Regions from separate parts of the Nocardioides ginsengisegetis genome, predicted to be linked through region 1. Evidence: riboswitches for the same ligand, from Rfam matches in the RefSeq annotation. Region 1 holds a riboswitch; the other holds the start of a gene.

Region 1 (4,525 bases):
GCCCCGGAACCTGCCGTTGGGGACCAAACGGCACGCCGCCCGGGCCCCCGGAGCGAGTCGCCGGGGACCACGATGAGGGAGAAGTACGGCACCGAGCCTGGGTCGACGTCGGCGACGGGCAGCCACCGTTCGGACTCCATCGAGGCCCGCTCGACGTACAGCGCACCCTCGAGCCGGCCGGCGGCGGCCAGCGCACGGCGTACGGCGGGGAACGTCCGGCCGAGCTTCATGATGATCGCCCCGTCGGTGTCGGCGAGCCGCCGGGCCAGCTCCGGCTCGGGGAGCGTGCCGGGCAGGATCGTCAGCACGTCGGTCTGCCGCACGAGCGGGGAGGCGACGGCGGCCGTCGCAGCCGCGAAGGACGGCACGCCGGGCACCACCTCGGTGGGGAACCGCTCGGAGAGCCGGTCGTGCATGTACATGTAGGAGCCGTAGAACAGCGGATCGCCCTCGGCCAGCAGCACGACCGTCCGGCCGGCCGACAGGTGCGCCGCCAACCGTGACGCCGACGCCTCGTAGAACTCCGCCATCGCGCCGGCGTACCCACCCGGGTGCCCCGTCGTCCCGGTCGTGACGGGGTAGCGGAGCTCCTCCTCGATCGCGTCGGCCGGGATCAGCGCGGCGGCGATCCGCCGCGCGTTCGACTGCTTGCCGACGCCGGCGTGGTAGGCCACGACGTCGGCGGACCCGATCAGCCGGGCCGCCTTGAGGGTGATCAGCTCGGGGTCGCCGGGGCCGAGCCCGACGCCGTAGAAGTGGCCGGTCATTCCTGCTCCTGGGCGAGGGCGTTGAGGGCGGAGGCGGTCATGGCGGAGCCGCCGCGGCGACCGCGCACGGTCACGTAGGGGATGTCGATGCCGTGGTCGTCGGCGAGGCGGGCGAGTGCCTCCTTGGACTCGACCGCACCGATGAACCCCACCGGGCAGCCGACGATCGCGGCCGGCCGCGGCGCGCCGGCGACGAGCATCTCGAGCAGGTGGAACAGCGCGGTCGGGGCGTTGCCGATCGCGACCACCGACCCGTCGAGCCACGGCTCCCACAGCGACACCGCGGCGGCCGAGCGCGTCGTTCCCCACGAGCGGGCCAGGGCCGGCACCCGCTCGTCGCGCAGCAGGCAGACCACCTCGTTGTCGCGCGGCAGCCGCGCCCGGGTCACACCCGAGGCAACCATGTGCGCGTCCGTCAGGATCGGGGCGCCCGCGAGCAGCGCCGCCCGGGCCGCGGCCACGAGGCCCGGGTGCACCACGAGGTCCTCGACCAGGTCCACCTGCCCGGTCCCGTGCACCATCCGCACGGCCAGCTTCTCGGCGTCCGGGGGCAGGTGGTCGAACGACGCCTCCCGCCGGATCGTCGCGAACGAGTCGACGTAGATCGCCGGCCCGTCGTCGACGTACGCGTAGGCCCGCGGCGGCCGCACCGGCGCGTTCACCGCGCCACCCGCGCCGCCCGCGCCGCCCGCGTCAGCCGCGGCACCAGGACGCCACGCCACGGCGTGACGACCAGCTCGGGCGCGCGGCCGGCGAGCCGAGCGACCAGCGCGGGGGAGAGGACCCCGTCGGGCGCCGGGACGTGCTCGCCCCCGGCCACCACGCCGTACGCCGCAGGGCCGGTTGCGACCGGCACCTGCGGGTCGCGGGGCAGCAGCGGCAGCGCGTCGGCCGGCAGTTCGTCGACGTGCCACGGCGCGGTCGGGCCGGTGCCGCGGCAGCCCAAGAACTGCCGGGCGAGCGTGACCAGGGCGAGCGGAGCGTCGGCCATCGGCAGCACCGCACCCCAGCCGTGCGACCCGATCCGGACCTGTCCCGTCGTCGCGGACAGCGCCACGAGCCCGAGGTCGCACGAGCGGCCGACCAGGTCGCCGCGGCCGTCGTCGAGCACGAACAGGAACCGGCCCGGCAGCGCTGCCAACGCCGGGTCCGAGCACAGCAAGGCGTCCAGGGCCGCCGCCACCGGACGCAGGTCGGCCCGCCCACCGGCGAGCCCGGTCGCGGGCGAGACCAGGACGTTGCGGACCAGCTCGTGCGACCGCGAGGGCAGCAGCCCGGTCGCCTCGATCGCGGCCACCACCGCGGGGGACAGCTCGCCGCCGGACCAGGGCAGCGCCCGCAGCTGGAGGTTGGCGCGGCCGGTCACGTGCAGGTCTCCGTCGCCGTGCACCCGGGCCACCTCGGAGAGAGCGACGAGCGCGGACGACGGCACCCGGCCACCGACGAGCCGCAGGCGAACGAGCGCCCCGTCGTCGGCGGGCCAGGGGCGGGTGACGCCCGGGCAGAGGTCGGGACGGGTCCGGGTGATCATGCGCGTTCCTCGCAGGTCAGGGGCTCGTGCGCGAAGCCCGCGGGTGACCGAGCGGCAGGTGCCGCTTGGGCCAGCAGGTCTTCGGACTCGGGATCGACCGGGCCGGGGCACCTTCCCGGACCCGGAGGTCCAGTGGCCCGTCGTACGACGGAAGCCCCGCCCGTCACCCATACCGCTGCGCGTCAGTCCCGGACTCTCACCGGGTTCCCTGACCCGTGGCTCTCACCGCGGGGTTGACTGGCACCGGCGAGGCTACCAACGAGCGGGGAGTGCGTGCACCGAGGTGTCGCCGGGTACGGCGGGGCCATGAGCACCACGACGCGCATCGTCCGGGCCACGCCGCAGCAGGTGTGGGACGTGCTGGCCGACGGCTGGCTCTACCCGCTGTGGGTGGTGGGTGCCTCGCGGATGCGCGAGGTCGACGGGCACTGGCCCGAGCCGGGTGCCCGGCTGCACCACTCCGTCGGGGTCTGGCCGCTGCTGATCGACGACCACACCGAGGTCCTCGAGGCGACGCCGGGCTCCCGCCTGCGGCTGCGTGCCAAGGCCTGGCCCACCGGGGAGGCGGAGGTGGTCCTGCATCTCCGGGCGCGCGGCGCCGACACCGAGGTCGTGATGGAGGAGGACGCCGTCGCGGGGCCGGGGCGGCTGGTGCCCGCGCCGCTGCGGCGCCTGCCGCTGCACTGGCGCAACGTGGAGGCGCTGCGTCGCCTGGCGTTCGTCGCGGAGCGGCGTGCGCAAGGATGACCGCGTGACCGTGCCCGGCGCCGACGAGACGTACGACGCCGTCGTCGTCGGCGCCGGCCCCAACGGGCTCGTCGCGGCCAACCACCTGGTCGACGCCGGCTGGTCGGTGCTCGTCCTGGAGGCCCAGCCCGAGGTGGGTGGAGCGGTCCGGAGTGACCGGGAGGTGCACGCCGACTTCGTGCACGACACGTTCAGCGCGTTCTACCCGTTGGCCGCCGCCTCCCCGTTCCTGGGCGCGATGGACCTGGAGGACCACGGCCTGGCCTGGGCCCACGCGCCCGCGGTCCTCGGGCACCCCACCCCCGACGGTGCGTGGGCGCTGCTCCACCGTGACCGCGAGGTCACCGCCTGCCTCCTCGACGAGCAGCACCCCGGCGACGGCGAGGCCTGGCTGGCCCTGTGCGACCAGTGGGACGTGATCGGCCCGCACGTCCTCGGCGGCCTCCTGTCGCCCTTCCCGCCCGTGCGCTCGGCGCTGGCCGGGCTGGCGGCCCTGCCGCGCGCCGGCGGGCTGTCCTTCGTCCGCACCCTGCTCGCGCCGGCCGCGGAGGTGGGGAGCCGTCGCTTCGGCGGGCGCGCCCCGCGCCTGCTGCTGGCCGGCAACGCCGGACACGCCGACATCCCGCTCGAGGACACAGGCTCCGGGCTGATGGGGCTGCTGCTCACCCTGATGGGCCAGACCGTCGGCTTCCCGGTCCCGGTCGGCGGTGCGGGTGAGCTCACCCAGGCCCTGGCCCGGCGGTTCGTCTCCCGAGGCGGCGAGATCCGCTGCGCCACCGCGGTCGTGGGCATCGACGTCGAGCGCGGCCGGGCGCGGGCGGTCCGGTCCGCCGACGGCCGTCGTACGACGGTGCGCCGGGCCGTCGTGGCCGACGTCGTGGCGCCGCACCTCTTCGGCGGGCTCGTCGCCGCCGAGCACCTGCCGCTGCGGGTGCGCCGCGGGATGCGCCGCTTCGAGCTGGACCCCTCGACCGTCAAGGTCGACTGGGCGCTGTCCGGACCCGTGCCGTGGGCGTCGGCCCCCGCCCACGCACCCGGCACGGTGCACATCGCCGACTCCGTCGGACAGATGTCCCGGGCGTTCCGCGAGGTGGCGGACGGCGCGGTCCCGGCCGAGCCCTTCCTGCTCGCCGGCCAGATGACCACGTCCGACCCGACCCGATCGCCGGCGGGCACCGAGTCGATGTGGGCCTACACGCACGTGCCGCAGCAGGTCACGCGGGACACGGGCGGTGACGGCATCCGTGGGCTGTGGGACCACGACGACTGCGAGCGTTTCGCGGACCGGATGCAGGCCCGGATCGAGCGGCTGGCCCCCGGCTTCGGCTCGACGGTCCTGGCTCGTCGGGTGCTGGGACCGCGCGAGCTCGAGGCCCGCAACGCCAACCTGGTCGGCGGGTCGATCAACGGGGGCACCGCCCGCCTGCGCCAGGAGCTCGTGCTCCGGCCGGTGCCCGGGCTGGGGCGTGCCGAGACGGGC
Region 2 (4,525 bases), 250 kb from region 1:
CAGGTCGGCACCAACGTCACCCGGCTCGGGCTGCTGTTCGGCGGCGTCGTGCTGGTGGCCATCGCCGCGCGCGCCGCCTCGGCGGGACCGCTCGGCCACGGCTGGGGCCCGGTGGGCAACCGGCGCGCGGTCGTCGCCCTGGTCCTCGCGATCGTGACGGCCTCCATCTGGCAGGTCGCCACGGCCGCCCGCGACGTCGTCGGCGGCCGCCCCGATGCCGCGTGGTCGGTCGACCTGCGGCCGCTGGTCCACCAGCTCCAGGCCCGCGGGGCCAACGAGGCGCGGGTCGAGGTCGTCCCGGCCAAGAGCCACCGCGAGGCGTCGGCCCTGGCGCCCTACGTCAACCTGGCCCGCGGCTGGAACCGGCAGGCCGACGCCGAGCGCAACCCGATCTTCTACGACGACGAGCTGCTCACGCCGGCGTCGTACCGCGCCTGGCTCGACCGCTGGGCGGTCAGCTACGTGGTGCTCTCCAAGAGCACGCCGGACGCGGCCGCCCGGGCCGAGAACGACCTCGTGGCGGGCGGGCTCGGCTACCTGCACGCCGTCTGGTCCGACACCAACTGGACCCTCTTCGAGGTCGAGGCCCCGCGCCCACTGGCCGACGCGCCGGCCGTGGTGACCAGCTTCGACGCCACCGAGCTGGTGCTCAACATGCCGACGCCGGGGCGGGTGCTCGTCCGCATCCCCGCGTCGCCGTGGCTGAGCCTGCTCGACGCCGAGGGCGACCCGATCCCGCCCCCGTCGAGCGACCCCGACTCCCCCGACGCGGCGCCGGTCAACGTCGAGGGATGCCTCAGCCACGAGGTGCAGCCGGTCACCGTCGAGGGCCAGACGCCCGACGACTGGACCGTGCTCTACGCCCCGCACGCGGGCACCTACCGGATCGCCGCGCCCTACCAGCTGCACCGCGGCACGGCCTGCCCGGACGAGATCACCGGCGAGGGTGGGACGGACTCCGACCAGGGGTAGTGGCTCCGTGACCCACCTCTCGCTCAATCCCTAGTAACTTGGTAGGGAATTGGCCGTTGGGTCGGGCATGACCTCCGCAGACCGACGCCCCCGCCACGTCCGCACCCGCCTGGGCGCCGCCCTCGTGGTGCTCACCGGATCACTGGCCTCGACGCTGGCCTCGGCCGTGGTGGCCGGCCAGCCCGGCGCGGTCGCGGCCGGGGCGACACGTCCCGACCTGCTCCCCGACTGCGTGTACGGCGCCTCGGCTCCCGGCCTCAGCGGTCTCGAGCCACGGGTCCAGCGCGACGCCTGGGCGTACGCCGACCGGCTGGCCGGCACCTCGTCGGCGGAGCGTCTCGCGGCCGCCCGCACCTTCGCCGCGGCCGAGGCCGGCTACGTCTACGGCCTGCCGCTGGTCGACCTGCACGACACGGTCCGCCAGTTCCGCTTCCGCAACACACTGGTCAGTGTCGCGTCGCTGAGCACCCCGGAGACCCGCAGCGTGGTCTCCCCCAACGTCGACACCGCCTACACGGTGGGCTGGCTGAGCCTGACCCAGGGGCCGCTGGTCATCGACGTGCCCGACACGGACGGTCGCTTCTACACGTTCCAGTTCATGGACGCCTGGACGAACTCGTTCACCTACGTCGGGTCGGGCGCCACCGGCACGAAGGCCGGCTCCTACCTCTTCGTGCCGCCCGGGTGGTCCGGCGACGTGCCGGAGGGCGTGCACCTGGTGCACAGCCCGACCAACACGATGTGGCTGCTCGGCCGGACGCTGGTCGACGACACCGCCGACATGGAGCGCGTCAAGCCGCTGCTCGAGAAGTACACCGCCACCCCGCTGGAGGCCTGGCGGCAGGGCGCTCGCGGCAAGTCCGTCGTCTTCGACAACCCGCCCCCGCGGCCCCCGAAGCCCGCGACCCCGCAGGGCACCGACTTCGTCGCCGCGCTCAACCAGGAGACGACGATCGACCCGCCGCCGTCCTCGCAGCGTTGCGTCCTCGAGGCGCTGGGCCCGGCCGGGGTCGAGCAGCCCGACACCACGCCGGGAGCGGTGCTGGCCGCCGACTCGGCCAACGCGGTGGGCAACCCGCCCGGCTCGGACGAGGACACCCCGCAGAACCGCGCGATCGGTGCGGGCACCAGGGCCGCCGTACGACTCATCGCGGGCGCCGCGGACCGCTACCGCGCCACCACCTCGGCGGGCAACCGCGGGTGGAGCGTGATGACCGACCCGTGGATCGGCGACTTCGGCCGGCAGTACCTCGGGCGCGCCGTCATCGCCACCGACCTGCTCGGCGCCAACGTGCCGCGGATCGCGACCTACCCCACGAGCTACTCCGACGGTCGCGGGCGCGCGCTCACCGGAGAGCACCGCTACACGATCACGTTCCCGCAGGGCCACCTGCCGCCGGTCCGCGCGTTCTGGTCGCTGACGATGTACCGCCAGGACAACTTCCTCTACGACAACGAGATCGACCGCTACTCCGTCGGCGACCGCGACCGGGGACTGCGGCGCAACGCGGACGGCTCGCTGACGATCTTCGTGCAGCACGCGGAGCCGCGCGGGGCGAAGGCCCGGGCCAACTGGTTGCCCGCGCCGGCCGGGGCGTTCCACCTGATCCTGCGGCTCTACCTGCCCGAGAAGGCGGCGCTGGACGGCACCTACCGGATCCCGCCGTTCGTACGGGCGGACTGAGGACGACCGCAACACGCCGACACAACATCTAGTCCCGGAGATTTCCGTCGACCCCACATATGGTGGCGCACGCAGCTGGTTCGGCGCTCCCTCCAGGATCGTCGAGGCAACAGGGAACCCGGTGAGAGACCGGGACTGCCCCGCAGCGGTGAGTGGGAACGAACGACGTCACCCAGCACTGGGTCGCCATCACGGGACCTGGGAAGCGACGTCCAGTAGGGGTCGAGTCCGAGCGATCGGTCGCGGCGAGCCCATGAGTCCGAAGACCTGCCAGCGCACTGCACCCGCCGGGTGCGGTGGTCCGATGCCGCGTGGGACGGCTGACGGCTCCACGGTGCGCTCGTCGGACGACGCGCCGGCGTCGTCGTCACCCCCTCGCACATCTGGCCGGTCCCGGACCGAGCTCGCGAGGAGAGAGAATGACGGTCACCGAAACAGCACCACCAGTCCCCGCCCACGAAGCACGCCGTACGACGATGCAGGTGCGCAAGCGCAACGGGGACAGTGAGTCCGTCGACGTCAACAAGATCGTGCGCGCCGTCGAGCGCGTGGCCGACGACCTGGCCGACGTGGACCCGATGCGGGTCGCCACCAAGACCATCTCGGGCCTCTACGACGGCGCCACCACCGCCGAGCTGGATCGCCTGTCGATCCAGACGGCCGCCGAGATGATCAGCGAGGAGCCGCAGTACTCCCGGCTGGCCGGGCGGCTGCTGGCCGGCTACATCGAGAAGGAGGTCCGCAACCAGGGCATCGCCTCCTTCAGCCAGTCGGTCGGGCTCGGGCACGCCGAGGGACTGATCGGCGACGAGACCGCACGGTTCGTCAAGGACAACGCCCGCAAGCTCGACTTCGCGATCGACGAGGACGCCGACCGCCGCTTCGAGTACTTCGGGCTGCGCACGGTCTACGACCGCTACCTGTTGCGGCACCCCCGGACGCGCCAGGTGGTCGAGACGCCGCAGTACTTCCTGCTGCGCGTGGCCTGCGGCCTGTCGGAGTCGCCGGCCGAGGCGATCGGCTTCTACCGGCTGATGTCGAGCCTGGCCTACCTGCCGAGCAGCCCGACCCTCTTCAACTCCGGCACCCGGCACACCCAGATGTCGTCGTGCTACCTCGTGGACTCGCCCCGCGACGACCTCGACTCGATCTACTCGCGCTACGGCCAGGTCGCCAAGCTGTCGAAGTTCGCCGGCGGGATCGGCATCGGCTTCTCCCGGGTCCGCGGCCGCGGAGCACTGATCCGCGGCACCAACGGGCAGTCCAACGGCATCGTGCCGTTCCTGCGGACGCTCGACGCGTCGGTGGCCGCGGTCAACCAGGGCGGCCGTCGCAAGGGCGCCGCGTGCGTCTACCTCGAGCCGTGGCACCCCGACGTCGAGGAGTTCCTGGAGCTGCGCGACAACACGGGCGAGGACGCGCGACGCACGCACAACCTCAACCTCGCGAACTGGATCCCCGACGAGTTCATGCGGCGCGTCGAGGCCGACGAGGACTGGTCGCTCGTCGACCCCGACCAGGTGCCCGAGCTCGTGGACCTGTGGGGCGACGCCTTCGACGCGGCGTACCGGCGTGCCGAGGCGGAGGGCAACGTCGTGCGCACCCTGAAGGCGCGCGACCTCTACGCCAAGATGATGCGCACGCTGGCGCAGACCGGCAACGGCTGGATGACGTTCAAGGACGCCGCCAACCGCACGTGCAACCAGACCTCGGACGACCAGGCCCCCGGCAAGCCCGTCGTGCACCTGTCCAACCTGTGCACCGAGATCATCGAGGTGTCCTCGGACTCCGAGACGGCGGTCTGCAACCTGGGCTCGATCAACCTGGGCCAACACCTGCTCCCGACGGGCGTCGACTGGGACAAGCTCC

Evidence for each region. A riboswitch is a leader RNA that binds a small molecule or an ion and turns the genes downstream of it on or off. The one in region 1 is predicted to bind cobalamin.
Region 2: linked by a shared signal. The riboswitch ahead of FB382_RS04200 (ribonucleoside-diphosphate reductase subunit alpha) and the one ahead of FB382_RS05385 (nitrite reductase) in region 1 are both predicted to bind cobalamin.

The regions. Positions count from the first base shown of each region.
Region 1 covers NZ_JACGXA010000001.1:1,146,801-1,151,325, forward strand. Annotated here, with positions in the region: gene FB382_RS05375 (precorrin-2 C(20)-methyltransferase) at 1-767, opposite strand, end outside; gene FB382_RS05380 (precorrin-8X methylmutase) at 764-1,429, opposite strand; gene FB382_RS05385 (nitrite reductase) at 1,426-2,298, opposite strand; cobalamin riboswitch at 2,354-2,555, opposite strand; gene FB382_RS05390 (SRPBCC family protein) at 2,605-3,045, shown strand; gene FB382_RS05395 (phytoene desaturase family protein) at 3,050-4,525, shown strand, end outside.
Region 2 covers NZ_JACGXA010000001.1:901,157-905,681, reverse strand. Annotated here, with positions in the region: gene FB382_RS04210 (MFS transporter) at 1-972, shown strand, start outside; gene FB382_RS04205 (DUF1254 domain-containing protein) at 1,040-2,656, shown strand; cobalamin riboswitch at 2,716-2,945, shown strand; gene FB382_RS04200 (ribonucleoside-diphosphate reductase subunit alpha) at 3,076-4,525, shown strand, end outside.